DNA from 2 places in the Thermotoga petrophila RKU-1 genome. Region 2 is predicted to be linked to the other one. Evidence: predicted binding sites of a transcription regulator. Region 2 holds the regulator's gene; the other holds the start of a gene.
The links. Region 2 encodes HrcA, which represses chaperone genes, less so after heat shock. Its sites were predicted from a motif close to ATTAGCACTCNNANNNTNNGAGTGCTAAT; they were not measured.
Positions count from the first base shown of each region.

Region 1: the regulator HrcA is predicted to act here: its motif matches at 10,963-10,991, upstream of groES (co-chaperone GroES).

Region 1 is NC_009486.1:399,045-414,268, reverse strand. It holds gene trpS (tryptophan--tRNA ligase) at 1-850, shown strand, start outside; gene TPET_RS02140 (segregation and condensation protein A) at 860-1,549, shown strand; gene scpB (SMC-Scp complex subunit ScpB) at 1,527-2,030, shown strand; gene TPET_RS02130 (PhoH family protein) at 1,995-3,251, opposite strand; gene TPET_RS02125 (3'-5' exonuclease) at 3,256-3,816, opposite strand; gene TPET_RS02120 (VIT1/CCC1 transporter family protein) at 3,829-4,683, opposite strand; gene TPET_RS02115 (ABC transporter ATP-binding protein) at 4,667-5,659, opposite strand; gene TPET_RS02110 (hypothetical protein) at 5,672-6,160, opposite strand; gene TPET_RS02105 (ABC transporter ATP-binding protein) at 6,157-7,311, opposite strand; gene TPET_RS02100 (ABC transporter ATP-binding protein) at 7,315-8,319, opposite strand; gene TPET_RS02095 (ABC transporter permease) at 8,332-9,273, opposite strand; gene TPET_RS02090 (ABC transporter permease) at 9,287-10,324, opposite strand; RNA gene ssrA (transfer-messenger RNA) at 10,461-10,817, shown strand; gene groES (co-chaperone GroES) at 11,015-11,290, shown strand; gene groL (chaperonin GroEL) at 11,305-12,921, shown strand; gene TPET_RS02075 (AAA family ATPase) at 13,110-14,909, opposite strand; gene TPET_RS02070 (SDR family oxidoreductase) at 14,881-15,224, opposite strand, start outside.
Region 2 is NC_009486.1:56,602-71,825, reverse strand. It holds gene yqeH (ribosome biogenesis GTPase YqeH) at 1-293, shown strand, start outside; gene dnaJ (molecular chaperone DnaJ) at 290-1,399, opposite strand; gene TPET_RS00390 (nucleotide exchange factor GrpE) at 1,406-1,924, opposite strand; gene hrcA (heat-inducible transcriptional repressor HrcA) at 1,930-2,946, opposite strand; tRNA gene TPET_RS00380 (tRNA-Leu) at 3,076-3,162, shown strand; gene TPET_RS00375 (L-threonylcarbamoyladenylate synthase) at 3,217-4,224, shown strand; gene TPET_RS00370 (sensor histidine kinase) at 4,232-5,713, shown strand; gene TPET_RS00365 (HDOD domain-containing protein) at 5,682-6,539, shown strand; gene rbfA (30S ribosome-binding factor RbfA) at 6,552-6,947, shown strand; gene truB (tRNA pseudouridine(55) synthase TruB) at 6,944-7,873, shown strand; gene ribF (riboflavin biosynthesis protein RibF) at 7,879-8,760, shown strand; gene TPET_RS00345 (ECF transporter S component) at 8,768-9,268, shown strand; gene yajC (preprotein translocase subunit YajC) at 9,261-9,611, shown strand; gene secD (protein translocase subunit SecD) at 9,615-11,012, shown strand; gene secF (protein translocase subunit SecF) at 11,009-11,890, shown strand; gene TPET_RS00325 (glucose-1-phosphate thymidylyltransferase) at 11,914-12,981, opposite strand; gene rplI (50S ribosomal protein L9) at 13,064-13,513, shown strand; gene rnz (ribonuclease Z) at 13,510-14,352, shown strand; gene TPET_RS00310 (NfeD family protein) at 14,365-14,787, shown strand; gene TPET_RS00305 (SPFH domain-containing protein) at 14,801-15,224, shown strand, end outside.

The DNA.
Region 1 (15,224 bases), 340 kb from region 2:
CACCCACTACGACGATGTTTCGAAGCTCAAAGAATACACCCGCGACCTGGTGAGGGGATTTCTCGCCTGTGGAATAGATCCTGAAAAGTCCGTGATTTTTGTTCAGTCTGGTGTCAAAGAGCACGCTGAGCTTGCACTGCTTTTCAGCATGATCGTTTCTGTTTCACGTCTCGAGAGGGTTCCCACTTACAAAGAGATAAAAAGTGAGCTGAACTACAAAGATCTTTCCACGGCTGGTTTTCTCATCTATCCCGTTCTTCAGGCAGCCGATATTTTGATCTACAAAGCTGAAGGAGTACCAGTCGGTGAAGATCAGGTTTACCACATAGAACTCACGAGGGAGATCGCCAGGCGTTTTAACTATCTCTACGATGAAGTCTTTCCAGAACCAGAAGCAATTCTGTCTCGAGTTCCAAAGCTTCCAGGAACGGACGGCCGAAAGATGAGCAAAAGCTATGGGAACATAATAAACCTTGAAATCACGGAAAAAGAACTGGAACAGACTATACTGAGAATGATGACCGACCCGGCAAGAGTGAGAAGGAGCGACCCTGGAAATCCGGAGAACTGCCCCGTATGGAAATACCACCAGGCGTTCGATATCAGTGAAGAAGAGAGCAAATGGGTATGGGAAGGCTGTACAACGGCCAGCATCGGTTGTGTTGATTGTAAGAAGTTGCTGTTGAAGAATATGAAACGAAAATTGGCACCGATCTGGGAAAATTTCAAAAATATAGACGAAGATCCACATTACGTAGAAGACGTTATAATGGAAGGGACGAAGAAGGCCAGAGAAGTAGCCTCTAAAACGATGGAGGAAGTGAGAAAGGCCATGAACTTGATGTTCTGAGGTGAAAGAATGGAACTTGTCTTCAAACTTCCCGTTTTCGAGGGACCTCTCGATCTTCTGCTCTATCTTGTGAGAAAGAAAAAGGTAGATATCAGAGAAATACCCATCGCACAGCTCGCAGACGAGTTCGTAGAATACCTCGAGCAGATGAAAAAGTTGGATATGAAGGTCACCTCCGATTTTCTGGAAATGGCCTCCACTCTGATGGAGCTCAAGTCGAAAATGCTCATTCCGAGAGTGAGAGAAGAAGAAAAAGAAGAGGTAGACAGAAAGAAAGAAGAACTCTACAGAAGAATTGAGGAATACTCCAAGGTGAAGGAAATTATCCAGAGAATCAGAAATGAAACGAATCTTCTGAAGAGAAAACAAATCAGGGTGAGAAGTGTCTTCTTTGAAAGAATAGAAGGCCTGGAAAGGTTCAGGAAAACGCTCGAGAGGATATGGAAAGAAGAATCACTACGTGAAGCTGTACACAAGGTGAGGAGCGAAACTCTTTCTGTTGAAGAGATGATGGAGAGAATACTTGATGAAATAGATGGTGAGATCGAGATCCTGCGATTGCTTTCCAGAGCGGAGAATGTCTACGAACTGATAGTCAGACTTCTTGCTATCCTCGAGCTTGTGAAGATAGGGAAATTGATTCTCGTGGGAGAAAGCAGGATCAGGAGGTACACAAATGCAGCTCAAGGCCGCTATTGAGGCACTCATATTTGCTTCAAATGGTATCACTCTGGAAAGGCTTATCAAAATACTCGAAAAAGATCCTGAAGAGATAAAAAGAGTTCTCGAAGAATTGAAAAAGGAATACGAAGACGAAGCACACGGAGTTGTTCTGAGAGAGGTGAATGGAAGGTATCGTTTTTTCACCAAACCTGAGTACGCTGATTTCGTTTCTAAGCTGTCCGGAAGGAAGTACAAAAATCTCACCGATGCGCAGATGGAAGTGGTGGCACTGCTTCTCCTCTCAGGACCGATTCCAAAGAGCGAAATAGACGCGTTCAGGGGGAAAGACTCATCCGCTGTTCTCTCCTCGCTTCAGAGAATGGGAATTGTCAGAAAGAAAAGAAAGGGGAAAAGCTATCTGTATCAGCTTTCCCCTTCGTTTGTTGAAAGCACCATGCTGGATGAAATATTGAAAGAGGTCTCACAGAAGCTCAGCAGCGATGGTGGCGAGTCTTGACCTTTCTCCCTTCTCCAGCTTTATCACCGCGGAAAGATCCGATTCCAGAAGTTTCAAGGCTGCGTAAACCAGTCCGTTCGTGTCTTTGTCCAGATACGGGGTGTCGATCTGGTACGGATCTCCAACGAGAACTATCTTGGTGTCTTCTCCCACACGTGTGAGGATCGTTTTTACCTCGTGTGGAGTGAGGTTCTGTGCTTCGTCTATGATGATGAACTGCTTTGGTATGGATCTTCCCCTGATGAAAGATATCGCTTCCACTTCCAGTATTTCCTGTTTCTCGAGTTCCTTGATTTTCAAACCGGAAAGAGAAGATATGAGTTCAAGATTGTCCATTATCGGTTGGAGCCACGGTTTCATTTTCTTTTCAAGTTCTCCGGGGAGATACCCGATATCGCGTCCCATGGGAACCGTAGGACGAGTCACTATCAGTTTTTTGTAGCGTTTTTCAACGAGGACTTTGTAGAGACCGCAAGCGAGAGCGAGAAGCGTCTTTCCGGTTCCTGCGATTCCAACAAGGAAGACCAGAGGTATTTCGTCATCCAGAAGGGCATCCATGGAAAAGATCTGTTCTCTGTTCCGCGGAGAAATGCCCATAGTCTCGAAAGGTTCCACTCTCAGAACTTTTCCTTTGCGATATTTCCCGTACACTCCACCCAGATCTATGTAGAAATTGTCGAGAAGGTCGAGTTTCTTTTCCACAACTCCTTTCACTTTTAACTGTTTTTTGAGTTCTTCGTCGTCGATTTCGACATACCCCTTAGGCATCGTCTCCAGCTCGGATCGATCGGTCAGATAGTCCTGGGCGGGAATACCAAGAGCGTCCGCTTTCACCCGAAGATTTATATCCTTGCTGACGAGAATGGTGGGGATCTTTTCTCTGTTCATGAGCTCTATCACGTACGCGAGAATGATGTTGTCCACGTAGCGTTCGTGAAGGAATCTTGGAACGTTCTCCACTTCTCTTTCCAAAACCATGACGCGGAGAATTCCGCCGTTCTCCAGCGGGATTCCTTTTCTGAGATTTCCTTTCTTTCTGAGTTCATCGAGGTGTCGAATCACCTCTCGGGCGTTCTTTCCCACACTTCCGTGTTCTCTTTTCAGCTTGTCGAGCTCTTCAAGAACGGGAAGAGGAATGATCACGTTGTTGTCTTCGAAGGAGAAGATGGAATCTGGATCGTGAATCAAGACGTTCGTGTCGAGAACGTAGTTCTTAACCATTTTATTACCCCCGTTTTCCACGGATGAATTCGTTGACTCTGTTTTCACCAAGAAATTCAACAAGCTTCACAAAAACTCTTGCGGTCACCAGGGCATCTGGAAGTGCACGGTGCCGTATCGTGGTTTTTATCCCAAGTCTTTCGCAGAGCCATTTGAGAGAATGGGGTCTTCCAAAGATCTCTTCTGAAAGATCGAGTGTGTCAATGTAGGGATTCGTTATTGGAAAATTTCCCGTTTCTTTTGCCATCATATCCAGAAAAGTGAGGTCGAAGTTGGCGTTGTGAAACACGAGCACCGTCCCTTTCACGTAGTCTCTGAAGAGATTGTAAACCGCATCCATATCAGGTGCTTCCTCAATGTCCATGTTGCTGATACCGTGAACTTTCTGAACCAGCGCAGGGATTCTTATTCTGGGATTCACGAGAGAGTGAAACGCTTTGTTCCTGTAGATCTTCCCCTTGAAGACAGGAACAGCGGCTATTTCAACTATCCGGTCTCCGGCAAAGGGATCGGTTCCCGTGGTTTCTGTGTCTACGACGCAAAAAACGGTGTCGTTCCATATCATGGCGAGCACTCCTCAGATTTCGATTCCAAAGATCTTCCTCGCGAGTATACCGACGAGGAAAGAAAATCCTGCCACACCGAAACTCAAAAGGAACATCTCAAGAAAGTATTTCGCGAAATCCTTCTCTTTAACCACCGAGACAAAAAAGGTGAAAAGAAGAACTATGAGAACGGCTCCCGTCAAAGTAAGGACAAGTGATAAGAATGGGTTTTTGAGTATGAGGTATGGAGCCACCAGCACGGCGACCGTTACGATGTAAGCGATGCCTGTGTAGATGGCGGCTTTTAAGGGTTTGGATTCACCTGATCCTTCTTCCGCTCTCTGCGAAAGATACTCGGAAGCTGCCATGGAGAAGGCTGCAGCGATACCGGTTATCAAGCCGGACAATCCGACTATCTTGGTGTTTTGAAAGGCGAACGTGAGACCAGCGAGTGCCCCCGTCAGTTCCACGAGAGCATCGTTCAACCCGAGAACCATAGAACTCACGTAATTGAGACGCTCTTCGTCGAGCATGTTCAGAAGCTCTTCTTCATGCTTTTCTTCGTCTTTGAGAATATGGACTACTTCTGGATACTCTTTCTCCAGTCTTTCATAGGCTCTTTCCGCTTTTTTCTCGTTGTTTTCCATGAGTTTGAGAGTGAAAGTCAAACCAAAAAGAACGGAAAGCAGTGAGTACCAGAACATCCTGATATAGGAAGGCTTAACATCCTTCCCGGTGATGTTTTTCAGTTTTTCGTAGTGGCTTTTCTCATCTTCCGCTATCGCAAGAAGGATCTCAGCGTTTTTCTTGTTCGTTCTCTTCGATAGCTTTCGATACACGTGGTATTCAGTGATCTCGTTTTTCTGAAAATCAAGAATTTCTTTCAAGACTCACTTCCTCCTCAACCGGATTGAAACATCTGACGTAGTGGTTTTCTTCTATCTCGGAAAGCTCTGGTAATTCTTTCAAGCACCTCTCCACTCTTCTTGGACAGCGAGGCAAGAAGGGACACACCGGTGGTATGTCGACCATCCTTGGGGGTTGCCCCGGTATGGACTCGAGCTTTTCAAGTCTTTTATCCACTCTCGGCACGCTTCTCAGGAGCATCTTCGTGTAAGGGTGTCTGGGTGAGTAGAAGATCTGATCGGATGTTCCTATCTCGACCTGTCTTCCTCCGTACATCACCATAATCCTGTCTGCCATGGAAGCGATCACACCAAGATCGTGTGTTATGAAGATGAGTCCCGTTTTGAACTCTTTTTGAAGTTCTTTCATGAGTTCCAGGATCTGTGCCTGTATGGTCACATCGAGGGCGGTGGTGGGCTCATCCGCTATGAGCACACTGGGATTGCAGGACAGGGCGATGGCTATAACCACCCTCTGCCTCATTCCACCTGAGAATTCGAATGGATAGTTGTTCATTCTTTTTTCGGGTTCCGGTATTCCAACGAGTTCCAGCATTTCCACCGCTCTCAGATAGGCTCTTCTCTTGTCGTAGCCAAGATGATACCTGATCGTTTCCATGAGCTGGTCTCCTATCGTGTAAAGCGGATTAAGAGACATCATCGGATCCTGAAAGATCATTGCGATCTCTTTTCCTCGAATCCTGTGCATTTCTTTTTCGGGTATCTTCAGTATATCCTGACCTTTGTATATGATCTCACCGCTCACTATTTTTCCGGGAGGCTTTATGAGGCGCATTATGGATTTCACTGTCACACTCTTGCCGGAACCAGTCTCACCGACAATTCCGAGAACTTCGTTGGAATTCAGCGAGAAGTTCACATCGTTCACGGCTTTGACTACACCTTCTTCCATGTAAAACCACGTGCTGAGGTTTTTCACTTCCAGAAGCGTTGCCAAACCGTTCACCTCCTATTTATCGAGAAAAACGAGTTCTCCAGTTGACGGATCGTACTCCGCCACACATTTTCCGTTTGAAAACACGTAGATCTCCCCGCAGTAGTAAGAATTCTCAAACAGAGACTGATTTCCTTCAAAGAAACTTTCGATCACAGCTTCCAAAAACACCTCTGCTGTAGCCATCTGTGATTCTGTGGCGGAAAGCTCTATCTTTTGAAAGAACGGTTCAACCAGTTCTTTCACCTTCTCTTTCACTTTCTCCGGCCAGTCCAGGTGGAGAACTACTTCGTTTGGCGGTACGATAGCTCTGTCCTTTTCTATTATCAGAGCTCTCTCTCTGGTGTCGGTGAACTTGTATCTGTAACGTTTTTCCCGAAGAATTTCCTCAACCATTTTTTTGATCTCTGGATCTTCAACGTGTATTCTCTTCACTTCCCACTTCACTCTAAAAAACAGAATGACGATGGCGATCAACAAAATTACCAGCCAGTACCTTCTCACCTCAGCTCACCCGGGAAGTGACAGGCGACGAAGTGTCCCTCTTCAACCTCTCGAAAAGCCGGTTCTTCCTTGGAGCAAATCTCTTTCGCTATGGGACATCTTGTGTGGAATCTACAGCCAGACGGCGGATTTATAGGGCTCGGAACATCTCCTTTGAGAATGATTCTTTCCCTCTTCTTTGTTGGATCAGGTACCGGTATCGCAGACATGAGAGCTACAGTGTAAGGGTGGAGCGGTTTTTCGAACAAGTCTTTTTTAGGAGCAAGTTCCACCATCTTTCCAAGATACATCACACCTATTCTATCGCTTATGTGCTTTACAACAGCCAGATCGTGCGAAATGAAAATGTACGTGAGTTTGTGTTCCCTCTGAAGATCTTCCATGAGGTTTATGATCTGACTTCTTATCGAGACGTCCAGAGCAGCGACGGCCTCGTCCGCCACGACGAGTTTGGGTTCCAAAGCCAGGGCACGTGCGATTCCGATTCTCTGGCGCTGACCACCGGAGAATTCATGTGGAAACCTGTACACGTAAGCCGAAGGAATACCCACATCCTCCAAGATTTCTTTGATTCGTTTCTCTACTTCTTCCCCCCTTGCGATCCTGTGTGTGACGATGCCTTCACCCACTATGCTCTTCACTCTCAACCTCGGGTTCAGGGAACTGTATGGATCCTGGAACACTATCTGCATCTCTCTTCGAAATTTTTTCCTTTTCTCCGGTAGATCATCGAGAAGAATGGACATGAACTTCTTTGGAGAACCCTTTGCCTCCTCAAAGAAAATACGGGCGTACTCTCTGTCGACACCTTCCAGTTTTTCCACATCTGACTCCTTCATGTTGACGAACCTGCTCAGATAGGTGCGCTTTATGTATTTTTTTGCCTTGGAACGCGGCATGAAGTAGTAGGTCGTGTTTTCGTTGTCCACGATGATGCGTCCCGATGTTGGCTCGTACAGTCTGAGCAGGGTCATTCCAATCGTGGTTTTTCCACAACCCGACTCTCCAACGAGGCCGAAGGTTTCTCCCTCGTTTATGCTGAAGCTGACACCATCGACGGCCTTCACCCATCCAACAATTCTCTTAAAAACACCAGCCCTTATGGGAAAATGTTTCACCAGATTTTCAACTCTAAGGATTTCCCTGCTCACGTTTCACACCTCGCTTTTTGCATGTCTCATTTCATCGAGTTTTTGCCAGAAGAAACACCTCACCTTGTGATTGCCATCCAGGTCTTCCAGTTCAGGTTCTTCAACGTCGCATTTTCCTTTTTCGAAGAATTCACATCTGGGATGGAATTTACATCCCGGAGGGAAGTTGAGCGGGTCGGGTACGTTTCCCGGAATGCTCTTCAGTCTCTCCTGTTCTACGTCTATTCTGGGAATGGATTCGAGAAGAGCATAGGTGTAGGGGTGCTTGGGTTCGGTGAAGATGGTTTTCACGTCTCCGTACTCGACCACCTTTCCCGCGTACATGACAGCAACTTTATCGGACATTTCCGCAACGACGCCCATATCGTGGGTGATCAGAATGATTGCCATTCCGTATTCTTTCTGGAGTTCCTTCATGAGCTCCAGGATCTGAGCCTGTATGGTCACGTCGAGAGCGGTGGTGGGTTCGTCCGCTATGAGAAGACTCGGTCTGCAGGAGAGTGCCATGGCTATCATAGCCCTCTGTCTCATCCCACCGGAGAGCTGGTGGGGGTACTCATCCACTCTCTTTTCAGGTTCGGGAATTCCCACTTTTCTGAGAAGATCTATAGCCATTTTTCTCGCTTCTTTTTCAGAGACGTTCTGGTGAAGAATTATTGCCTCCATTATCTGATCCCCTATCGTGAAAACAGGGTTCAAAGCCACCATGGGTTCTTGAAATATCATGGCGATCTCTTTTCCTCTGATCTTCCTCATTTCGCTCTCTGAAAGTTCGAGAAGATTCCTTCCTTTGAAGATGATCTTTCCATCAACTATCTTTCCGTTCTGATCCAGGAGTCTCATTATTGAGAGCGATGTCACACTTTTTCCACTTCCGGATTCCCCAACGATGCCCAGGGTTTCTCCCTCTCTGACCTCAAAAGAAACACCATCGACCGCCTTCACCACACCGTCTTCTGTATAGAAATAGGTTTTCAGATTTTCCACCCTAAGCAGAGGCTCTGTCAATTCGATCCCTCCTTAGAATTTTAGCCTTGGATCGAAAGCGTCTCTGAGCGCATCGCCCAGCAGATTCCATCCCAGAACGAAGAGAACCATAGCGGTACCGGGATAAACGAGGGCGTACCAGTGCTTTCCTATCTCCATCATCCAGTCTCTCGAGTAACTGAGGATGGATCCCCAGTCGGCGTATCCCTGGGGGGCACCGAGTCCCAAGAAACTGAGCACAGCGGCCGTTATCACGAGAGATCCCATGTTCATGGAAGCCCATATCAGGACGGGGAAAATGGTATTCGGAAGAACGTGTTTCAGTATGATGAGAAAATCGGGCACACCTATTGCTTTCGCTGCCAGAACGAATTGTTCTTCCCTCACCTGAAGAATGTTTCCTCTGATGAGCCTTGCCGCTCCCATCCATCCAAACACGATCATCGCTATCATAACCTTGTCGAGACCTGTCCCGAGAACGGTTGTCAGCACAACAGCCGCTATGAGGAAAGGAATAGAGAGAAAGATATCGGTGATCCTCATGAGAACCTCATCTATCCATCCTCCAAAGTAACCTGAGATTGAACCTATGAACACTCCTATCAGGAGTCTTGCGAGTGTGACTATGAGACCTATCTTGAAAGCCGTTCTTGTGCCCCAGACGATTCCGTATAGAATATCACGGCCACCAATGACACCGAATGGATGATAATCAACACAGCGTATAGGTTCTCTGTTGGGATTCTTCGCCAGGGCATCCTCTTTCGTGGTAGGGGGTTGTGGGCTCTGATTCCAGCTCACCACGGGCATCAAGTAAGGATCGGGTAGCTTGGCTCTGGTGAGCGGGTGAATGGGAGGAGCTATAACAGGCGCGAGAATGGCTATCACCACAAAGAAGAGCACCAGAGAGAACCCTATGATGGCGGATGGATCTCTAAAAAATCTCTTCATTATTCTTTTGAATTCCTGGTTCACGTCGTTTCACCTCTCATCCAAGTCTTATTCTGGGGTCTATAAGGGCGTACAGAATATCTATTATGAGATTTCCAACAACAAGAATTGTTGAGAAAAACAACGCAGAAGCCATCACCGAAGCGTAATCGAGCTGCAGAGCTGCCTGCGCGGTGAAACTTCCCACACCCGTTCTGTTGAAGACCGTTTCCACGATCACGGTACCGGAGAAGAGACCGATGACCATACCACCGGCAACCGTGGTAACAGGAATCAAGGCGTTTCTTCTGGCGTGTTTGTTTATAACCACATCTTCGGGAAGACCCTTTGCCCTGGCGGTTCTCACGTATTCTTTGTTCAGGACTTCCAGCATGCTCGACCTGGTGATTCTCAGAAGATACGCCCACCAGAGCCACGAAAGAGTTATGATGGGACCTATGAGGTGCTTTAGCCCATCCCAGAAGATGTCCAGTCTGCCGTTCAAAAGTGCGTCTATTGTAACGAGCTTTGTGTAGCGATGAAACTCCGGAGATTTGATCACTTCTTCAGCCCACATACTCAGATTCCCAGGAGGAAGCCAGTTCAGTATGCTGTAGAAGATCATCAGAACGAGCAATCCAAAGACGAAATCAGGAAAAGACCAGCCAACCACGGCGAAGATTCTTATGAAATGATCGAGGAATTTTCCTCTGTGAACCGCAGCCTTCACACCGAGCCATATTCCAACAAATACAACAGGGAAGATGGCGTAAAGCGCAAGTTCAACGGTGTATGGGAGTCTTCTCAAAAGAGCATCTTTCACCGGTTCTTTCCCAACAAGGGACCACCCGAGATCACCTCTCAGAGTGTTTGAGAGCCATTTGACGTATCTCACAACGAAAAAGTCGTTCAAACCGTACTTTTCCTTCAGGGCATCCATTTGCTCAGTCGTTAATTTGTCCAGCATATTCGGGTTGACGTACGCTGCGAGCAATTTATCCGGCCCGAGGGACTGGATCATCGAGAAGACGATGAAAGTTACTCCTAAGAGAATCAGGGGCAAGAGCAGAAGTCTTCGTATGATGTATGCGGTCACCTGGTACACCTCCTGGTCGTAAATTGGGTATGTATCTTCATATGATTATACAACATACCCTGAACCTTCCGACATTTGGAAGAGTCTGAACAGTGGTATAATAAAGGTGGTATAATAAAGATGGATTGATAAACCAGGGGGCGAACGGGTTCGACGGGGATGGAGTCCCCTGGGAAGCGAGCCGAGGTCCCCACCTCCTCGTAAAAAAGGTGGGACAAAGAATAAGTGCCAACGAACCTGTTGCTGTTGCCGCTTAATAGATAAGCGGCCGTCCTCTCCGAAGTTGGCTGGGCTTCGGAAGAGGGCGTGAGAGATCCAGCCTACCGATTCGGGCTTCGCCTTCCGGCCTGAATCGGGAAATTTCAGGAAGGCTGTGGGAGAGGACACCCTGCCCGTGGGGGGTCCCCCCTGAAATCGAAAACACGGGCTGCGCTCGGAGAAGCCCAGGGGCCTCCATCTTCGGACGGGGGTTCGAATCCCCCCGCCTCCACCAGAAAAAGGGCGCTTCAAGCGCCTTTTTACTTTTCTTCAACCTCTTTGACTCATTGTTTACCCATTATTAACGATAATGTTGAGTTTGTGTTCGTTTTTCTTAATCAATATCCCTTGAAGAGGCTCGTAAAAAGTAGTATATTTATATTAGCAGTCGAACGATGAGAGTGCTAAAAATCTACGAAGGAGGGATGGATGATGAAAGTGATACCTCTCGGTGAAAGGCTTCTCATCAAGCCCATCAAAGAGGAAAAGAAGACTGAGGGAGGAATCGTTCTTCCAGATTCCGCAAAGGAGAAACCGATGAAGGCAGAGGTCGTAGCCGTGGGAAAGATCGATGACGAGGAAAAATTTGACATCAAAGTTGGAGACAAGGTTATTTACTCCAAATATGCGGGTACAGAAATAAAGATTGATGATGAGGATTACATCATCATCGATGTGAATGACATACTCGCGAAAATCGAAGAGTGAAGGAGGTGTGAGATATGCCGAAGATTCTGAAGTTCAATGAAGAAGCGAGAAGGGCACTCGAAAGAGGTGTGGACAAGGTTGCTAACGCGGTAAAGGTGACTCTCGGACCGAAGGGAAGGAACGTTGTTATCGAAAAATCGTGGGGTTCTCCAACAATAACCAACGACGGTGTTTCCATAGCCAAGGAGATTGAGCTCGAGGACAAATTCGAAAACCTCGGGGCTCAGCTCGTGAAAGAAGTTGCTTCCAAAACAAACGACGTTGCCGGTGATGGTACAACAACTGCTACGGTTCTCGCACAGGCTATGATCAAAGAAGGTCTCAAGAACGTTGCAGCGGGCGCCAATCCAATTCTCCTCAAGAGGGGTATAGACAAAGCCGTTGAGAAAGCCGTTGAAGAGATCAAGAAGGTCTCCAAGAAACTTTCCGGTAGGGAGGACATTGCCCACGTTGCCGCTATATCTGCGAACAGCGCCGAAATAGGAGAGCTCATCGCAGAAGCTATGGACAAGGTAGGAGAAGACGGGGTCATCACTGTGGAAGATTCCAAAACACTCGAAACCTACGTTGAATTCACCGAAGGTATGCAGTTTGACAGAGGTTACATCTCACCATACTTCGTCACGGATGCCGAGAAGATGGAGGTCGTTCTGAAGGAACCCTTCATACTCATCACTGACAGGAAACTCAGCGCTGTGAAACCTCTCATTCCGATCCTTGAAAAGGTCGCTCAGACCGGAAGACCACTTCTCGTTATAGCGGAAGACGTTGAAGGAGAAGTTCTGACAACACTTGTTCTCAACAAACTCAAGGGTACTCTCCAGTCCTGTGCCGTGAAGGCTCCTGGATTCGGTGAAAGAAGAAAAGCCATGCTTCAGGACATAGCAATTCTCACCGGAGGTCAGGTGGCAAGTGAAGAGCTCGGAATCAATCTCGAAGATCTCACCCTTGAAGATCTCGGAAGAGCCGATCTTGTGAGGGTCAAGAAAGATGAAACCATCATAATTGGAGGAAAAGGTGATCCAGAGGCTATCAAGAAGAGAATCGCTCAAATCAAAGCCCAGATAGAGGAAACCACATCTGAGTACGAAAAAGAAACTCTCCAGGAAAGGATGGCAAAACTCGCAGGAGGAGTAGCCGTCATAAAGGTTGGAGCGGCCACCGAAACAGAGCTCAAGGAAAAGAAACACAGAATTGAAGACGCACTGAGCGCTACAAGAGCAGCCGTTGAAGAAGGTATCGTTCCCGGTGGAGGAGTAACACTCCTGAGAGCAAGAAAGGCCGTTGAAAAGGTCATAGAAGAGCTCGAAGGCGACGAGAAGATAGGAGCACAGATCGTTTACAAGGCACTCTCAGCCCCCATTAAGCAGATTGCTGAAAACGCAGGATACGACGGAGCGGTGATCATAGAGAAGATACTCTCGAATGACGATCCAGCCTATGGATTCGACGCACTCAGGGGAGAATACTGCAACATGTTTGAAAGAGGAATCATTGACCCAGCAAAGGTTACAAGGAGCGCCCTGCAGAACGCCGCGTCCATCGCTGGAATGCTCCTGACAACGGAAGTGCTCATCGTTGAAAAACCCGAGGAGAAAAAAGAAACACCGAGTATTCCTGAAGAATTCTAAATGATAACAAGGGGGCCAAAGGCCCCCTTTACTTTTTTTACTTTCTGTGGTATGATGAAAATATCAATAGTTCCTTTCAGGTATGGAAATCTGTTGCGGAATAGATCCAAGAACTCGTTTGAGTTGATTCAATACTTCCTCAGAGGTCTTAAAAAAAGAAGGGGCGTTTGCCCCTTCTTTTGGTTTCATCAAACGCTGAACTTTTCTTCGAAAATTTTCGTTGTTTCCTCGTCTATATTGCATATGCGGATTTCTTCCAGAGCGGTATCCGGATGTTGATCGATGAAATCTTTTATTGCCTTTGAAAAGATTCCCACCGCTCTTTCTTTCGGAAATCCGAAGATTCCTGTGCTGATGGCAGGCATTGAGATGCTTTTCAATTTCAGTTCGTGAGCTCGAAGGAGTGCGTTGTAAACTGCTTTGTAGAGGAGTTCGTCCTCTCCATGACTGCCTCCTCTCCAAACGGGTCCCACAGCGTGAATCACGTATTTTGCCTTCAGCTTTCCAGCGCCGGTTACCACCGCTTCGCCTGTCGGAATTCTTCCACGCTCCTGAACGATCCTGTCGCTTTCCTCCTGAATAACGCTTCCACCCGCTCTCACGATCGCTCCCGCTACTCCTCCTCCGTGTTTCAGATATTCGTTCGCCGCGTTCACTATGGCGTCCGCTTCTTCTCTTGTGATGTCTCCCTTTACGATTCTGATCTTTTTCCCTTTGTATTCCAGTTCTTTTCTCACTTCGGCCATACTTTCACCCCCGTACTTCTCGGGCCAAAGACGTTTGAGCCTTTCAAAGAGTTCTTCCTCAAAACCTACTCTTTTTGGCTGGAAGATGACCTCACCTTTCAACTTTTCTGGAAGATAGTTCGTTTTCACAAAGCCGCCGAAATCATGAGGATAAAGATACCCTTCCCCGTATCCACGCTTTTTCATTTCTTCGGTGACGGGATTTCTCAAAAAAAGCGGTACGTCCTCCACAAGAAGTTCCTGGGCCTTTTTCATTGCAAGATAAACAGAATTGCTCTTGGGAGCGAGGGAAAGGTAGATGGCACACTCTACAAGGTTCATCAAGCATTCGGGAAGTCCCACGTGTTCGACAGCGATGGAGGTCGAAACGGCGATATGTAGAGCGTTTGGGTCGGCGAGTCCAACGTCTTCGCTGGCGAATATGATCATTCTTCGTGCTATGAATCGCGGGTCTTCTCCCATCTCTATCATCTTGACGAGGTAGTAAACGGCGGCGTTTGGATCGCTACCCCTCATACTCTTTATAAAGGCTGAAGCGAAATCGTAGTGTGATTCCTTCGTGTACCCGCTCACATTTCCCAGCAGAGTTTCCAGATCTTCAAGAGTTGCCCTCTTGTTTTTGAACGCCTGGTGGACGATCTCCAGGGTGTTCAAGAGTTTCCTGGCGTCTCCTTCGGAGTGCTTTACTATGGCCTTTTCTGCTGTCTCTTCCAGATCGAGTTTGAGAACCCTTGTCGCTTTCTTCAAGATCTTCATCAGATCCTCGTCAGAGAGTTTTTTGAAATAAAGAATCCTGCATCTCGAGAGAAGGGCGGGTACGATGGCAAAACTTGGGTTTTCAGTTGTTGTCGCAACCAGTACGATGTCTCCTCGTTCAACATGGGAAACCAAGACCATCTGCTGGTTTTTGTTCAGGCGGTGTATTTCATCGAGAAAAAGAAGCAGTTTTTTTCCGTATTTTCTCAGCTGTTCTCCTCTTTTGAGAACGTTCTTTATTTCAGAAACCCCGTGAACGGTGGAGCTCAGATAAACTACCTCGCCGTTGAAATACCTTTTCAGCAGTGAAAAAACCGAGGTCTTACCAGACCCCGGTGGTCCATAAAGGATGGAGGAGAACATGTTGCCTGTTTTTAAAGTTCGCCGGAGAATCCCTTTATCGCCGAATATATGATCCTGACCGACGAAATCCTCGAAATCTTTCGGCCTGAGCAGTTCATTCAAGGGTTTTTCTGAAATACTCAACGGTGAGCTTCAATCCCTCCTCAAGAGGAATTTTTGGTTCCCAGCCGAGCTTCTCTTTCGCCTTCGTGTAATCGAGAATGCTCTTTCTCACGTCGCCCTTACGCGGTGGTTTATAGACGGGCTCTTTATCGTAGCCAGTGATCTCTTTCAGCAGTTTGAAGAGCTGGTTCACGGTCGTGCCCCTTCCCGTTCCTATGTTGAAGACTTCGTTGTCGCCTTTCTCCATGGCGAGAAGATTCGCTCTGACTACGTCATCAACGTAAACGTAGTCTCTGACGTACTCTCCATCACCGAATATGTGAACTTCCTCTCCCC
Region 2 (15,224 bases):
TCTTTCTGCTTTTCTCCTCTAAAGAAGTAACCTTCCATGAAACGAAGAGGGAAAGAGCAGATGAGCTCATGAGAAACAGACTGGGAGATCTGTTGATTCCTCCGTGTTCCAAAACAGAATTTGAAAACTTCAAGTGGAAGAGAGAAATTTTCACATTAAAAGAAGGAGAAGAACTGGCGGTGGCAGGACTGGGATGGATGAGTGTCCGAAGAGGCCCTTTCACCGTCGAAGTCACGGTTCCAGATAACGTTAAGCTTGTTGTAAGAGAAGCACTCGTCAATCCCAAACGTTAACCGATCGTGACCCCGCGTTTTTTCGCCAGGTCTTCAAGGACTTTTCTTTCCTCTCTGGAAAGAGTCTTTGGTATCTCAACGTGTACATTTACGATGAGATCTCCGCGTCTTCCATACCTGTTTGGAAGGCCTTTTCCCTTCAATCTGAAGACGGTTTCCGGCTGAGTTCCCGGAGGAATCTTCAGCATTGTCGTACCACCTTCTGGAAGGGGAACTTCAACGGTTGTTCCCAAAATGGCCTGGAGGTAGTCTATTGTAACATCGTACACGAGATCCGAACCGGATTTTTTGAATCTAGGATCTGGTTTCACGCGGACGATGACTATCAGATCACCGTAAGGTCCGCCGTAATATCCAGCATTTCCACCGCCAGTGATTCTAAGCTGAGTTCCATCTTCCACATTTGGCGGTATTTTCACCGTTCTCCTGACCTTTCTGAGAACTCTACCACTTCCACCACACTCGTGGCAGTATTCCCGTGGAATCTTCCCCGTGCCACCGCATCTCTCACAGGTTCTCTCACTGACGAAGTAACCAAAGAACGATCTTCGTTCTTCTCTGATCCTTCCCGTTCCACCACAACTTGGACAGTTTATGTATCCGGCATTGGGTTCCACGCCTGTTCCGCCACATCTCGGACAGGTTTCGTACCTTTCGTATTCCACGGGTATCTCTGCTCCATTGATCAGATCGGAGAGAGTTACTTCTATTTCGTACCGTATATCTTCACCTCTTCGGGCGTATTCTCTTTTCTCTTCCTGACCGGGTCTCTCACCAAAGAAAACATCGAAAATGTCCCTGTTGAAAATATTTTCGAACTCTTTGAATATATCCTCGAAGAAGCCACCAGATTCTGTTTCCTGATACGTGGGCTGTTCTCCTACGTACCCGAAACGATCGTACATGGCCCTTTTTTGTGGATCGCTGAGGACTTCGTAGGCCTCCTGAATTTCCTTAAAACGTTGTTCGGCCTCTTTTCTGTTTTCTGGATGTCGATCCGGGTGCCACTCTTTCACCAGTCTTTTGTAAGCCCTTTTTATTTCTTCCTGTGTGGCGTCTCTGGGAACACCGAGAATTTCGTAGTAGTCCTTTTTTTCACGTTTCATGATTCATCACTCCTTCTCGTCAGAAGGTTTTTCAACCTTCTCTGCTTCCTTCTTTCGTGGTTTCACTGCAACCTTCACTTTTGCGGGTTTCAGGACTTTCCCGTGGAATTTGTAACCACTCTCTACTACCTCGAGGACGGTGTACTCTTCCACATCTTCCGTTTCCACTCTTTCAACTGCTTCGTGTTCAAAGGGATCGAATTTCTCTCCTACGTGGATCTTTGTGAGTCCTTCTTTTTCCAAGACGTTCAGGAGTTTTTTGTATATCATTTTCACGCCTTCATAGAAGGCGTCTCTCTTTTCCCCTTGATTCAATGCCCTTTCGAAATCATCAAGAACGGGAATGAGTTTCAATATGAGGTATTCGTTTGCGTTCTTTATCAGTTCTCTTTTTTCACGGGCGACTTCCTCGCGGTAGTTTTCGTATTCGGCCTTCAGTCTTTTTGCGTACTCTTCCAGTTCTTTATATTTTTCTTTCAGTTCTTCACATTCCTGTGTGAGTTCCTTTTTGTCCTTTTCACTCATCTTTTTCACCTCCTGGAGGTCGAAGTGAAATACTCCGAAAGACGGTTCAAAATGTACTCAAATATTTTGTGATTTCTATCGTACCTTGTAACCTTCGACGTGAAGAAGTACACACTACCGATAGGAGATTCTCCTTTGAAGTATCTTCCTGAAAAAACAGCGAATTTCTCCAGATTTTTTCTGCCAATTTCCCTTCCTATCATGACGCTTATGCCTTCTCCAACTAAGCTCTCAAGAAATTTCTGATCTTTGATCTCTTCAAGAAGGTTTCTGATGTCTTCCAGAGCGAGTGTCTCGTCTTTTAGAAGGTTTTCAAGACCTGCATCCAGATATCTTTCGATGGTCTCGCCTATTAGAGATTCTATCAGTCTGAGGAATCCACTCCCTTTCAGGCTTTCTATTCTACCCAACAATACTTCTCCTATTGTTTTGCCTCTGAGGAGGAAATTGAGTTGTCTTTCGATTTCTTCCCAATTCAGTCGTTCCTGAGTTTTGATGGGAGTAACTCTGGAAACACCGAACTCCGTCAATATGGAAAAGATGAGGTAATCCTCCGAAACGGGAATGAGCATCACCCTGAGTATTTTCAAATCTCTGGTGTTTGGTCTTTCTATGAGGACGTAACCCTCCGTCAATCGGGCTAAGAGATTTCCCGCGAGGAAGAGAACTTTTTCTGGATCAGCTAGGGGCATCGATTTGAAAGTCTCCACAGCAAGATCTGCTTCTGATGTCTCTTTTGAGATTTTCAACATCTCCTCGTAGTAAAACCTCAGCCCCTTGTCAGTTGGAATCCTACCTGCTGATGTGTGGGGCTGGTATATGTATCCAAGATATTCCAGTTTTTTCATATCGTTTCTTATAGTGGCACTGCTGAACTCTATGTTGCTCACTTCCAGAACTCTCTGTGAGCTCACGGGTTTTTTGTTTTCTATGTACTCTCTCACGATGCAGTAAAGCACCTTTCTCTGGCGATCATTCAATTTTTTCGAAGCATCACTGTTCTTCCTGTTGAGCCTTCTCATGATTTAGCACTCCCTTCTTTTGAGTGCTAATAATAAGTTTAGCACACATTTTAAAAGAATTCAAGAAGAAAGCGAAATTCTCTGATCTTGACTTTAAAAAGAAGAAACTGGTACTATATATATTGGAGGGCCGAGGTGGCGGAATGGCAGACGCGGCTGACTCAAAATCAGCTGGGGGATGACCCCGTGCGGGTTCAAGTCCCGCCCTCGGCACCACAGGGGGCTCCAGAGAGCCCCTTTATTTTGTATCATATCAGGAGGGAGAAACCTGTGACTAAAGTGTTAAAGGTGGATCCCCTCTTCCCCGACGAAGAAGTTTTGAAAGAAGCAGTCGAGCTTCTCCGGAACGGAGAAGTTATCATTTTCCCCACTGAAACCGTTTACGGAATAGGAGCGGACGCGTACAACGAAGAAGCCTGCAGGAAGATCTTCGAGTTGAAGGGAAGACCCACTGACAATCCCCTCATTGTTCATATACATTCTTTCGATCAGCTGGAAGAAATCGCAGAGGGTTATGAAGCTCATCTGGACTTTTTGAAAAAGTTCTGGCCGGGACCGCTGACAGTTATTCTTCGAAAAAAATCTGAAAAGATACCTCTCGTGGTGACCGCTGGTCTTTCAACAGTGGCTGTGAGGATGCCGGCACATCCGGTGGCCCTGAAGTTGATAGAACTCTTTGGAAATCCTATAGCCGCTCCAAGCGCAAATCTATCGGGGAGACCCAGCGCTACCAACGTGCAACACGTCATAGAAGACTTCATGGGTAAAGTTAAGCTGATAATCGACGCGGGGAATACCCCCTTTGGCCTGGAGTCCACCATTGTGGACCTCACAAAAGAAAAGCCCGTTCTTCTGAGGCCAGGGCCAGTGGAGGTTGAGCGATTGAGGGAGCTCTTTCCGGAACTCGTAGTACCTGATTTCGTACGAAAAGGGAATTTTAAAGGCAGACCGCTTGCACCGGGAATGAAATACCGACACTACGCTCCTTCAAAGCCTTTGATACTCGTAGAAGATTTGACGAAGATGGAAGAAGTATTGAAAAAGTATCCAAACCATGTGGTCATCTGTGTTGATGAGAGAAAGGAGCTGTATGACGATATAATCGTTGTGGGATCTTTGAAAAATCCCTACAGTATCGCCCAAAACATCTTTTCTGTTCTGCGAGAAGCAGAAAAAAGGGGTAAAGAGTATATAATTGTTGAGGGATTTGAAGAACGGGGAATTCTGTTTGCTGTGATGAATCGTCTGAGAAAAGCGGCGACGGAAATCGTGAGGTGATTTTTCCTTGGAGGAAACACAAGAAAAGATAAAAAAACAGAGCGATCGTCTGTTTTTACTCCTTTCGATAATGATAATGGAGTTTTCCAATGCGAAAACAGAAAACGATATTCTTCAGGGTCTTTTGGACCTTGTAAAGAAAGTGGTTGATATTAAAGAAGTGATCCTCGTCGATGAAAACAAGAGAAAAATCTGGGGAAGAGATGTCGATATAAAAAGATTCGAAGAGTTCATTGACTGGTCCATCAGACAATCCAATCCTGTCTTTGTGGAAGATGGGTACGGTTATGTTGGAATAGTTCCTGTTGTGAAACAAGACAGGATGTTTGGGAGTTTAATCGTACTCCTTAACCACCAGCCATCGATGGAAGAAACGGAGATTTTCAAAGTTCTTTCGTTTCTTTCAGCGATCGTTCTGGAAAATATAAAGCTGTACAGAGAATTAGAAGAAACTTACAACTACGTGAACGTTATTCTCAATGGTCTTCCAGAAGGGATCTTTGTTTACTCGAGTGGAGAAATAAAATTCCAGAATGAAAAGTTCAAAGAAGAGAATTTTCCAGATGAAGTTTTGAAAAAGGCCATTTCTCTATCAGAAGAAGCAATATCTCTGCGAACACAAAGAGTGGGTGAAGTGATATCAGGGGAAGAATTCTTTTCCATCACCTCGATACCTCTTGTCCTCGGCAGTGAAGTCCAGGCGCTGACGATCGTTGAAAACGTAACGGAATCGAAAGAACTCGAAAGACTGAAGCGTATAGACAGGATGAAAACGGAATTCATAGCGAATATCTCGCACGAGCTAAGAACCCCTCTAACAGCCATAAAAGCTTATGCGGAGACAATTTACAACACTCTGGAGGAACTGGATCTCGGTACCCTCAAGGAATTCCTCGAAGTGATAATGGATCAAAGCAGCCACCTTGAAAATCTCCTGAACGAGTTACTTGACTTTTCTAGGCTTGAAAGAAAATCCCTTCAAATAAACAGAGAAAAAATTGATCTCTGTGGTCTCATAGAAAGTGCGGTGAACGCGATCAAGGAATTTGCTTCATCTCACAACGTGAATGTTCTCTTTGAGAGTAATGTTCCATGCCCTGTGGAAGCTTACGTCGATCCAACAAGAATCAGACAGGTACTTTTGAATCTTCTCAACAACGGGGTGAAGTATTCAAAGAAAGATGTACCCGACAAGTACGTGAGGGTGATCTTGGATGAGAAAGATGGCGGTGTTCTCATAACCGTGGAAGACAACGGTATAGGAATACCGGATCACGCAAAGGATAGGATATTCGAACAGTTTTACAGGGTAGATTCTTCGTTGACCTACGAAGTGCCTGGAACAGGACTTGGCCTTACCATAACAAAAGAGATCGTGGAACTTCACGGCGGCAAGATATGGGTGGAAAGTGAGGTGGGGAAGGGATCCAGATTCTTTGTATGGATCCCAAAAGACCGTGCCGGCGAAGATAATAGACAGGATAATTGAAGAGATAGACAAGTTACCCTCACCGAATGTTGTTGTTCAAAGGATAATCGCCGTTTGTTCGAAGCCGGATGCGTCTTCGACAGAAGTAGCGAACACTCTCATGATGGACGCAAGTCTGAGCGCCAGGGTGTTGAAGCTGGCCAACTCAGCCTATTATGGCGTTCCAAGAAAGATAACCACGTTGAGTGAAGCGGTGATGATCCTTGGTTTCAAAACGGTGAGAAATCTCGCTCTCAGCGTTTTCACTTACGATATGGTTTTCAAAAACGGTTCTTCCGGCATCGATCGCGAAAAACTCTGGGAACATTTCATAGCGACTGCTATCGCTTCGGAAACGATCGCGGAAACAATGGGCTATCCCCTCAAGGAGGAGATCTTCATAGCAGGACTCCTCCACGATCTGGGCAAAGTGGTTTATGATCTCCTGTTCTCCGATATACTCGAAGCGGAAGTCAGAATCGCTCAAAAGACGAAGAGGAACCTCATAGACATAGAAGAGGAGCTTGGGATTCCACCGCACTCCGAAGTGGGCGCAAAGTTGCTCAGGAAGTGGAACTTTCCAGATCTTCTTATTTTGTCTGCTGAATACCACCACAACGTCGAGGGTAACCCAAACGAACTCTTCGTCAATCAAGTTTCTATGGTCCACATTGGAGATGTGATAGCGAATATCATGATGAGAGGAGCATCTCTTTCGTGGGGAGATCCGGAACTTTCACCTTTCGCCTTGAATGTATTGAAGATGAAACCGAAAACTTTTTTGCGAATACTGGATAAATCTAAGGAGAAGTACAGCAAGGCTCAGGAATTCTTGCAGATAGATTAGGAGGTGGAAAGAATGAATCCAGCCTATAGAAAGGCCATGCTCGAATCGGAGATTCAAAAACTTTTGATGGAAGCACTTCAACAGCTGAGAGATCCCCGCTTGAAGAAAGATTTTGTCACTTTTTCCAGAGTGGAGTTATCAAAGGACAAAAGGTACGCAGACGTCTATGTCAGTTTTCTCGGAACACCGGAAGAACGAAAGGAAACGGTTGAAATATTGAACAGGGCGAAGGGTTTTTTCAGAACCTTTATCTCCAAAAATCTGAGGCTCTACGTTGCTCCGGAAATCCGCTTTTACGAGGACAAAGGCATAGAAGCGAGTGTAAAAGTTCACCAGCTGCTGGTTCAACTTGGATACGATCCTCTGAAGGACAAAGAAAAGAAAGAGGAGGATAAGGAAGAAGAGTGAAGCACGGAATCCTTGTAGCCTACAAACCTAAAGGACCCACATCGCACGATGTTGTGGACGAAGTGAGAAAAAAATTGAAGACGAGGAAAGTCGGACACGGTGGAACTCTCGATCCGTTCGCCTGTGGTGTTCTCATAATCGGTGTCAACCAAGGTACGAGAATTCTTGAGTTCTACAAAGATTTGAAAAAGGTGTACTGGGTGAAGATGAGGCTCGGTTTGATAACTGAGACCTTCGATATAACAGGCGAAGTTGTTGAGGAACGAGAATGCAATGCCACCGAAGAAGAAATAAGAGAAGCAATCTTTTCCTTTGTGGGAGAATACGACCAGGTTCCGCCCGCTTATTCTGCCAAGAAACACAAAGGCGAACGTCTCTACAAACTGGCGAGAGAGGGAAAGATCATAAATCTTCCTCCAAAGCGAGTGAAGATCTTCAAGATATGGGATGTGAATGTTGAGGGGAGAGACGTCTCTTTCAGAGCGGAAGTGTCTCCCGGCACCTACATAAGATCTCTCTGTATGGATATAGGTTACAAGCTCGGCTGTGGTGCCACCGCCGTTGAGCTCGTACGAGAGAGCGTGGGATCTTATACAATTGAGGAAAGTTTGAACGTATTCGAAGCCGCTCCTGAAGAGATTGAAAACAGGATCATACCACTCGAAAAATGCCTTGAGTGGCTGCCGCGTGTTGTCGTTCATCAGGAATCAACGAAAACGATTCTCAACGGTTCTCAAATACACCTTGAGATGCTCAAAGAATGGGACGGTTTCAAAAAGGGGGAAGTTGTCAGAGTATTCAACGAAGAAGGACGGTTACTTGCTCTGGCTGAAGCGGAAAGAAATTCTTCTTTTCTGGAAACCTTGAGAAAGCACGAAAGAAACGAGCGAGTTTTGACTCTCAGAAAGGTCTTTAACACGAGGTGAAAGGAATGGTTGTCAGCATCGGAGTTTTCGATGGAGTTCACATCGGGCATCAGAAGGTCTTGAGGACCATGAAGGAAATAGCATTTTTCAGGAAGGACGATAGCCTGATCTACACCATATCCTATCCTCCCGAATATTTCTCGCCGAATTTTCCCGGTCTTCTCATGACGGTAGAAAGCAGGGTGGAGATGCTCTCTCGCTACGCCAGAACCGTTGTTCTGGATTTTTTCAGAATAAAAGATCTCACCCCAGAAGGGTTCGTCGAAAGGTATCTATCTGGAGTATCGGCTGTTGTTGTTGGAAGGGATTTCAGATTTGGCAAGAACGCGAGTGGAGACACGTCTTTTCTCAGAAAGAAAGGTGTGGAAGTCTATGAAATTGAAGATATCGTTGTTCAGGGAATAAGAGTGAGCAGTTCTCTGATCAGAGATCTCGTTCAGAAGGGAAGAGCAGAGGAAATACCTGTGTATCTTGGCAGATATTTCGAGATCGAAGGAATCGTCCACAGAGACAGGGAGTTTGGAAGAAAGTTGGGATTTCCAACCGCTAACATCGATAGAGGAAATGAAAAACTTGTAGATTTGAAAAGAGGAGTTTATCTGGTGAGAGTTCATTTTCCAGATGGAAAGAAAAAATTTGGTGTCATGAACGTGGGTTTCAGGCCCACCGTGGGTGATGCGAGAAACGTGAAGTACGAGGTGTACATCCTGGATTTCGAAGGCGATCTTTACGGAAAGAAGCTGAAACTGGAAGTGTTGAAATTCATGAGGGAAGAGAAGAAATTTGATTCAATCGAAGAGCTGAAGGCTGCTATTGACCAGGATGTGAAAAACGCCAGGAACATAATAGATGATATAATCAATTCGAAGTTCGAAAAAGAGGGGTGATATGCAGATGCGGAAGCTGACCTACACTGCCATGTGGCTCGCTGTTGGTGTAGCTCTTGCCTATCTTTTTCACCTGGTGAACCTTGGGAGAATGTTCTTGCCTCTTCACCTGGTAGCTATGCTCGCTGGAGCGACCTCTGGAGCCTTTGTGGGAGGAGTAACAGGTGCGGTACTTCCTATTCTTTCGTTTTTAACGATGGGAATGCCACCATTTCCAATGTTTCTCTTTATGATACCTGAGGTGTTCACGTACGGTTTCGTTATGGGGGTTATGAAGAAAAACATATTCGTTAGAATCCTCATCGCTGTGGTTCTTGGAAGACTCGTTTACTCGGTTTCTTACTACGTTCTTGGGGCTCTCATTGGTATCAAGCTTCAGCCGTTAACCTCCATTTTGTTGAGTTTCACCACGGGTATTCCCGGTATCGTTCTTCAATTCATTTTGGTTCCACTGGTTTACAGACGGCTTCAATTGATATTTGAGAAGGGAGGAAAGGAGAATGCCTGAGATCATCTACGCAGCAGCTCCAGGTGCTTCGAACGGTACCACCACAACCACAACAGGTGGTGGCTGGGGAAGTCTACTCTTCATGCTGATATTCTTCATAGCTATTTTTTACTTCATGATCATCCTTCCCCAGAGGAGAAGGGAAAAACAGTTCCAGCAGATGATAAGTCAGATGAAACGAGGAGACACGGTCGTCACAATCGGAGGAATTGTCGGGAAAGTCATCGATATCAAAAAAGACACCGTCAAGATCAAAACGGCAAATTCCACGGAACTCGAGATAACAAAAAGAGCTATTTCCACGGTTATAAAGGAGAGGTCACAGGAAGATCAGGAGGGATGATGAATGAGGGGAGACAGAGTAAGACTCGTAGTGGTTCTACTGGTACTGGCTGGCGCTCTGCTCGCCATCTTTTGGCCCAGTAAAGGAGGATGGATATCCAATATTCGTCTTGGTTTGGATATAAAAGGTGGTGCAAGGATCGAATACATGGTTGAAGTTCTTCAGGAAACGGAAAATCCTTCCGATGTTGTGGATGACGTGTGGACTGTGTTGAGAAACAGGCTCGATGCGGCTGGTTACACAGAAGCAGCTGTGAATAAAGTACTCCGGGATAACAAATACTACATAGTGGTGGAAATACCCGGAGCGACCGACACGGTCCAGGCAGAAAAGTTGATCGGATCGACGGGTGTCCTTTATTTTGCTCAGGTTCTCGATGAGTACCTCGGTGAAGATCCCAGCAAAGTACCTGAACTTTCCCTTGAAGCCAGAAGAGAGAACGCGGTATGGCTCAAAGGAAGAGACGGAAAGTGGTACCTCGTGAAAAAAGAGATAATGGGTAGGAAAGACCTGGTTCTTGAAGCTCCAAGAATCGTGTATGCAAGACCGGAAGTGGAGACAAGAACTGGAAGATACGGCTACAAGGTCTCTTTTGAGCTTTCAAAAGAGTATGTTGATGTGTTCAAGAGGATCACACAGGCGCTGTACGTTCCCGAAGGGACCTACGATCCAAAGAAGAGACTCGCCATAGTGCTCGATAACGTTGTTCAGTTCGCTGGTCAGGTAGTTGCAATCATAACTGATGGGAAGGCAGAGATAACAGGTAACTTCTCACTGGAAGAAGCGAAACAACTCGCTGCCATTCTGAGAAGCGGTGCACTTCCCGCAAGGCTCGTAAAAACCTCTTCGGGATGGGTTGCACCACTCCTTGGACGTGATGTGATCGATGCCTCCCTGAAAGCGGGAATAATCGGACTCATACTCGTTCTCGCTTACATGATCATCTATTACAGAACGATGGGAATAGTCGCCGATCTTGCGCTCATTTACAACACCGTACTGCTTCTTGGTGTGATGGCGGCCGGCAAATTCATCCTCACCCTCCCTGGAATAGCTGGTATCATCCTCACTATAGGAACGACCGTCGATGGAAACGTGATCATATACGAAAGGATAAAAGAAGAGATGAGGTTGGGTAAACCTGTTAAAACTTCCATAGCGGCTGGTTTTGATAGATCGCTTTCAACGATACTTGATGCGAACATCACGACGATACTCACAGGTCTCATCCTCTACTATTTTGGCACCGGAACCATCAAAGGCTTTGCCATCACTCTGATCATCGGTGTACTTGGCAGTATCTTTGTGAATCTGGTGTTCAGCCGTCTGCTTCTCGATGCACTTGCGCGCTTCATAAAACCCTTCAGAGCCGGTGAGGCACAGGGAGGGACCGGACAATGAGAAAAGAAATTGATTTCATGGGAAAGTCGAAAATCTTCATCACGATCTCGCTGATACTGATAGCGGTATCCATCGTTTCCATATTCACGAGAGGATTCAACTTCGGTGTGGAGTTCACCGGTGGCTCTGAAATCATAGTGAGATTTGAAAACAAGCAGGTCACTGAAGATGACATAAGGACAGCCATCTCTCAAATCTCTGAGGAATTTGCAAAGGCGAGAATAGTTGAGATTCGTTCCGCGGGTGATCCTTCAAACGTTCAGAAGTACTCCATCATCGTTCCGAAAACTTACGAACCAGATGAAAAGCAGAAGATTCAAGAAGAGATGGAAAAACTCCTTTCTGGTAAGGTGGTGTCCTTCAATGAGATCAGTGGAACGGCGGCCGAGGAAATCAGAAGGGGAACGTGGACAGCGATTCTGGTGGCTCTTGTCGTGCTCCTCATCTACATAACCATCAGGTTCAGGTTCATCTTCGGAATCGCCGCCGTTGTGGCTCTGATACACGATGTGCTCATCACCATGGGATTCTTCTCGCTGTTCGGCTACGAGATAAACGTCGCGGCGGTGGCAGCGTTTCTCACACTGCTTGGTTACTCTCTCAACGACACGATCGTTCTTTCAGACAGGATCAGGGAGAACATGAGAAGATATCGCGGGAGGAACATGGAGAACATCGTGAACATGAGTATAAATCAGGTGCTCGCCAGAACGATAAACACCTCTCTCACCACGTTCTTCGTCGTTTTTGTCCTTCTTCTGTTCGCTGGAAACGCCGTCAAACCTTTCGCTTTCGGAATGACGGTGGGGACGATTGTGGGGACGTACTCCTCGTTTTACATTGTCTCACCTATCATCGTGAAATGGACGAAACAATAAGAGGGGCTCAAAGCCCCTCTTTTTTAAAGTTCCACCCGACTCATGTCTCCCAGGATGAGATTCAAACTCGCGGGTCTCTTCTGTGATCCCCTCACAGAAACTCCCTTTCCCAGTATGGAAGAGTCTATCCTTTTTTCCACACCCGTTATGGAACATTCATCCATCACAATGCTGTTTTCCACTTCACAGTCTTCAAGTATCACGCTGTTTCCTATCGAAGAGTAAGGCCCCACGTAGGAGTTCTTTATGAAACAATTCTCTCCTATAACTACAGGACCTCTGATCACAGAATTGACGATTTTCGACGCTTTTCCTATTCTCACAGGCCCTTGTATGGAGGACTTGTCATCCATTTCCCCGAGAAATTCTTCGGTTGTCTCCATCAGGATCTTCCTGTTGGCTTCTAGCAGATCTTCAGGCTTTCCAGTGTCTTTCCACCAACCGTAAACGATGTAACCCCGAACCTTTTCACCCTTCTCAATAAGGTATTCGATGGCGTCCGTTATCTCGAGTTCTCCTCTCCAAGAAGGTCTTATGTTCTTTATCCCTTCGAAGATCTTACTTTTGAAAAGATAGAGACCCACTATGGCGAGGTTGCTGGGAGGTGTTTTGGGTTTTTCCACAACCTTTATCACTCTGTCACCTTCCATCACGGCTACACCGAAACGGGTTGGATCCTTGACTGGTGATAGCAGAATTGAAGCGGCATAGTCCGAATTTTCAAAATCTTTCACGAATTTTCCCAGATCTTCGAGAATGAGGTTGTCTCCCAGATACATCATGAAATCCTCGTCTCCGAGAAATTCTCGTGAAACCCAGACGGCGCGTGCAAGGCCCTTAGGTTCTTCCTGAATGATGTAAGAGATCCTGAGGCCGAAGTTTTCGCCTGTACCAACTATGCTTTTAAACTCTTCGGCGTTGTGAGGGCTCACCACGATCCCCACTTCTTCGATACCAGCTTGTGCGATATTTTCCAGACTGTAGAAGAGAATAGGCTTGTTAGCAATAGGAATAAGGTGTTTGGCGGTTGTGAACGTGAGCGGTCTGAGTCTTGTCCCTTTTCCAGCACACAGAACTATCGCTTTCTTCACACTTCACACCTCCTCTTTTCAAGATTATATCAATCAAGCATGATAGAATAGATAAGGAAAAATTTTCAGGAGGTGATTTGTTTTGAAGGTGATACTTCTCAGGGACGTTCCAAAGATCGGGAAAAAGGGTGAGATCAAAGAAGTTTCGGATGGGTACGCGAGGAACTACCTCATACCCCGTGGTTTTGCAAAAGAATACACGGAGGGGCTTGAAAGGGCGATAAAACACGAAAAGGAAATAGAGAAAAGAAAAAAAGAGCGAGAAAGAGAAGAGAGTGAAAAGATCCTCAAGGAATTGAAGAAAAGAACTCACGTTGTGAAGGTCAAAGCGGGTGAAGGCGGAAAGATATTCGGAGCTGTCACAGCCGCAACACTCGCAGAAGAGATCTCAAAAACCACCGGTTTGAAGCTCGATAAAAGGTGGTTTAAACTGGACAAACCCATAAAAGAACTGGGTGAGTACTCTCTGGAAGTCAATCTGCCAGGGGGTGTGAAGGACACTATAAAGATCAAGGTGGAGAGAGAAGAATGAACATCATAGGGTTTTCGAAGGCGCTGTTTTCCACCTGGATCTATTATTCGCCGGAGCGCATACTTTTCGATGCGGGAGAAGGAGTCTCCACGATTCTTGGAAGTAAGGTGTACGCCTTCAAATACGTCTTTCTCACTCATGGGCACGTGGATCACATAGCGGGATTGTGGGGAGTTGTGAACATAAGGAACAACGGTATGGGAGACAGAGAAAAGCCACTCGACGTTTTTTATCCAAGGGGAAACAGAGCCGTGGAGGAGTACACCGAATTCATAAAGAGAGCAAACCCCGATCTCAGATTCTCTTTCAACGTTCACCCTTTGAAGGAAGGTGAGAAGGTTTTTCTGAGGGACGCAGGGGGATTCAAAAGGTATGTTCAGCCGTTCAGAACGAAACACGTTTCCTCCGAAGTGAGCTTTGGTTATCACATATTCGAAGTTAGAAGAAAATTGAAGAAAGAATTCCAAGGATTGGACAGCAAAGAAATCTCACGTCTTGTAAAAGAAAAAGGCAGAGACTTCGTCACTGAAGAATACCACAAAAAGGTTCTCACTATCAGCGGGGACTCGCTGGCGCTCGATCCTGAGGAGATTCGTGGAACGGAATTGCTCATCCACGAGTGTACTTTCCTGGACGCACGCGACCGAAGGTACAAGAACCACGCTGCCATAGACGAAGTGATGGAGTCTGTGAAAGCAGCGGGTGTCAAAAAAGTCATTCTCTACCACATTTCCACCCGTTACATAAGACAGCTCAAGTCGGTCATAAAAAAATACAAGGAGGAAATGCCTGATGTAGAGATCCTTTACATGGATCCAAGAAAGGTGTTTGAAATGTGAGGGGGCGAAAATATGGAAGCCTGGGTGTTCTGGCTTGTTCTCGGTGTGATCCTTATGGTTGCGGAAATTCTCACACCTACATTCTTCATATTCTGGTTTGGAGTGGGCGCCCTTGCCGCTTCTCTGGTGTCACTTTATCTTGGAGTATATGTTCAAATCATAGTCTTTGCAGCTGTATCTATAGTACTCGTCTTTTTCACGAGAAGGCTGGTTCAGAACTGGGAATCTCCGAGAAAGATCCATGTTGAAGAGATCGCTGGAAAGGTGGCTCTCGTCATTGAGACAATAGACAACAGAAAGGGAACTGGCCTTGTGAAGATCGATGGAGATGTGTGGAGGGCGTACGCGGAAGACGACGATGAGGTCATAGAGAAAGGAGAACACGTGAAGATAATGAAGGTGGAAGGTGCCCATGTGGTTGTAAAAAGAGTATGAGGGAGGTGTTTCTATGTTGATAGCTCTTGTTGTTCTGGTTTTCTTCCTGATCGTACTGGCTGCGAGTTCTATAAGGATCGTGCGTCCGTACGAACGGGGGCTTGTGGAAAGGCTCGGGAAGTTCAAAAGAGAAGTCGGGTCTGGAGTACATTTCATAATTCCCTTCTTCGAGCGAATGATAAAGGTAGACATGAGAGAAAAAGTCATTGATGTTCCTCCACAGGAGGTCATAACAAGAGATAACGTGGTTGTGACGGTAGATGCCGTGATCTACTACGAGATCACCGACGCGTACAGGGTGGTTTACAACGTGAGCAACTTCGAGATGGCCACCATAAAGCTCGCTCAGACGAATCTGAGAAACGTCATAGGTGAACTGGAGCTCGATCAAACGCTCACATCCAGGGAAAGAATAAACATGAAGCTTCGAACTGTTC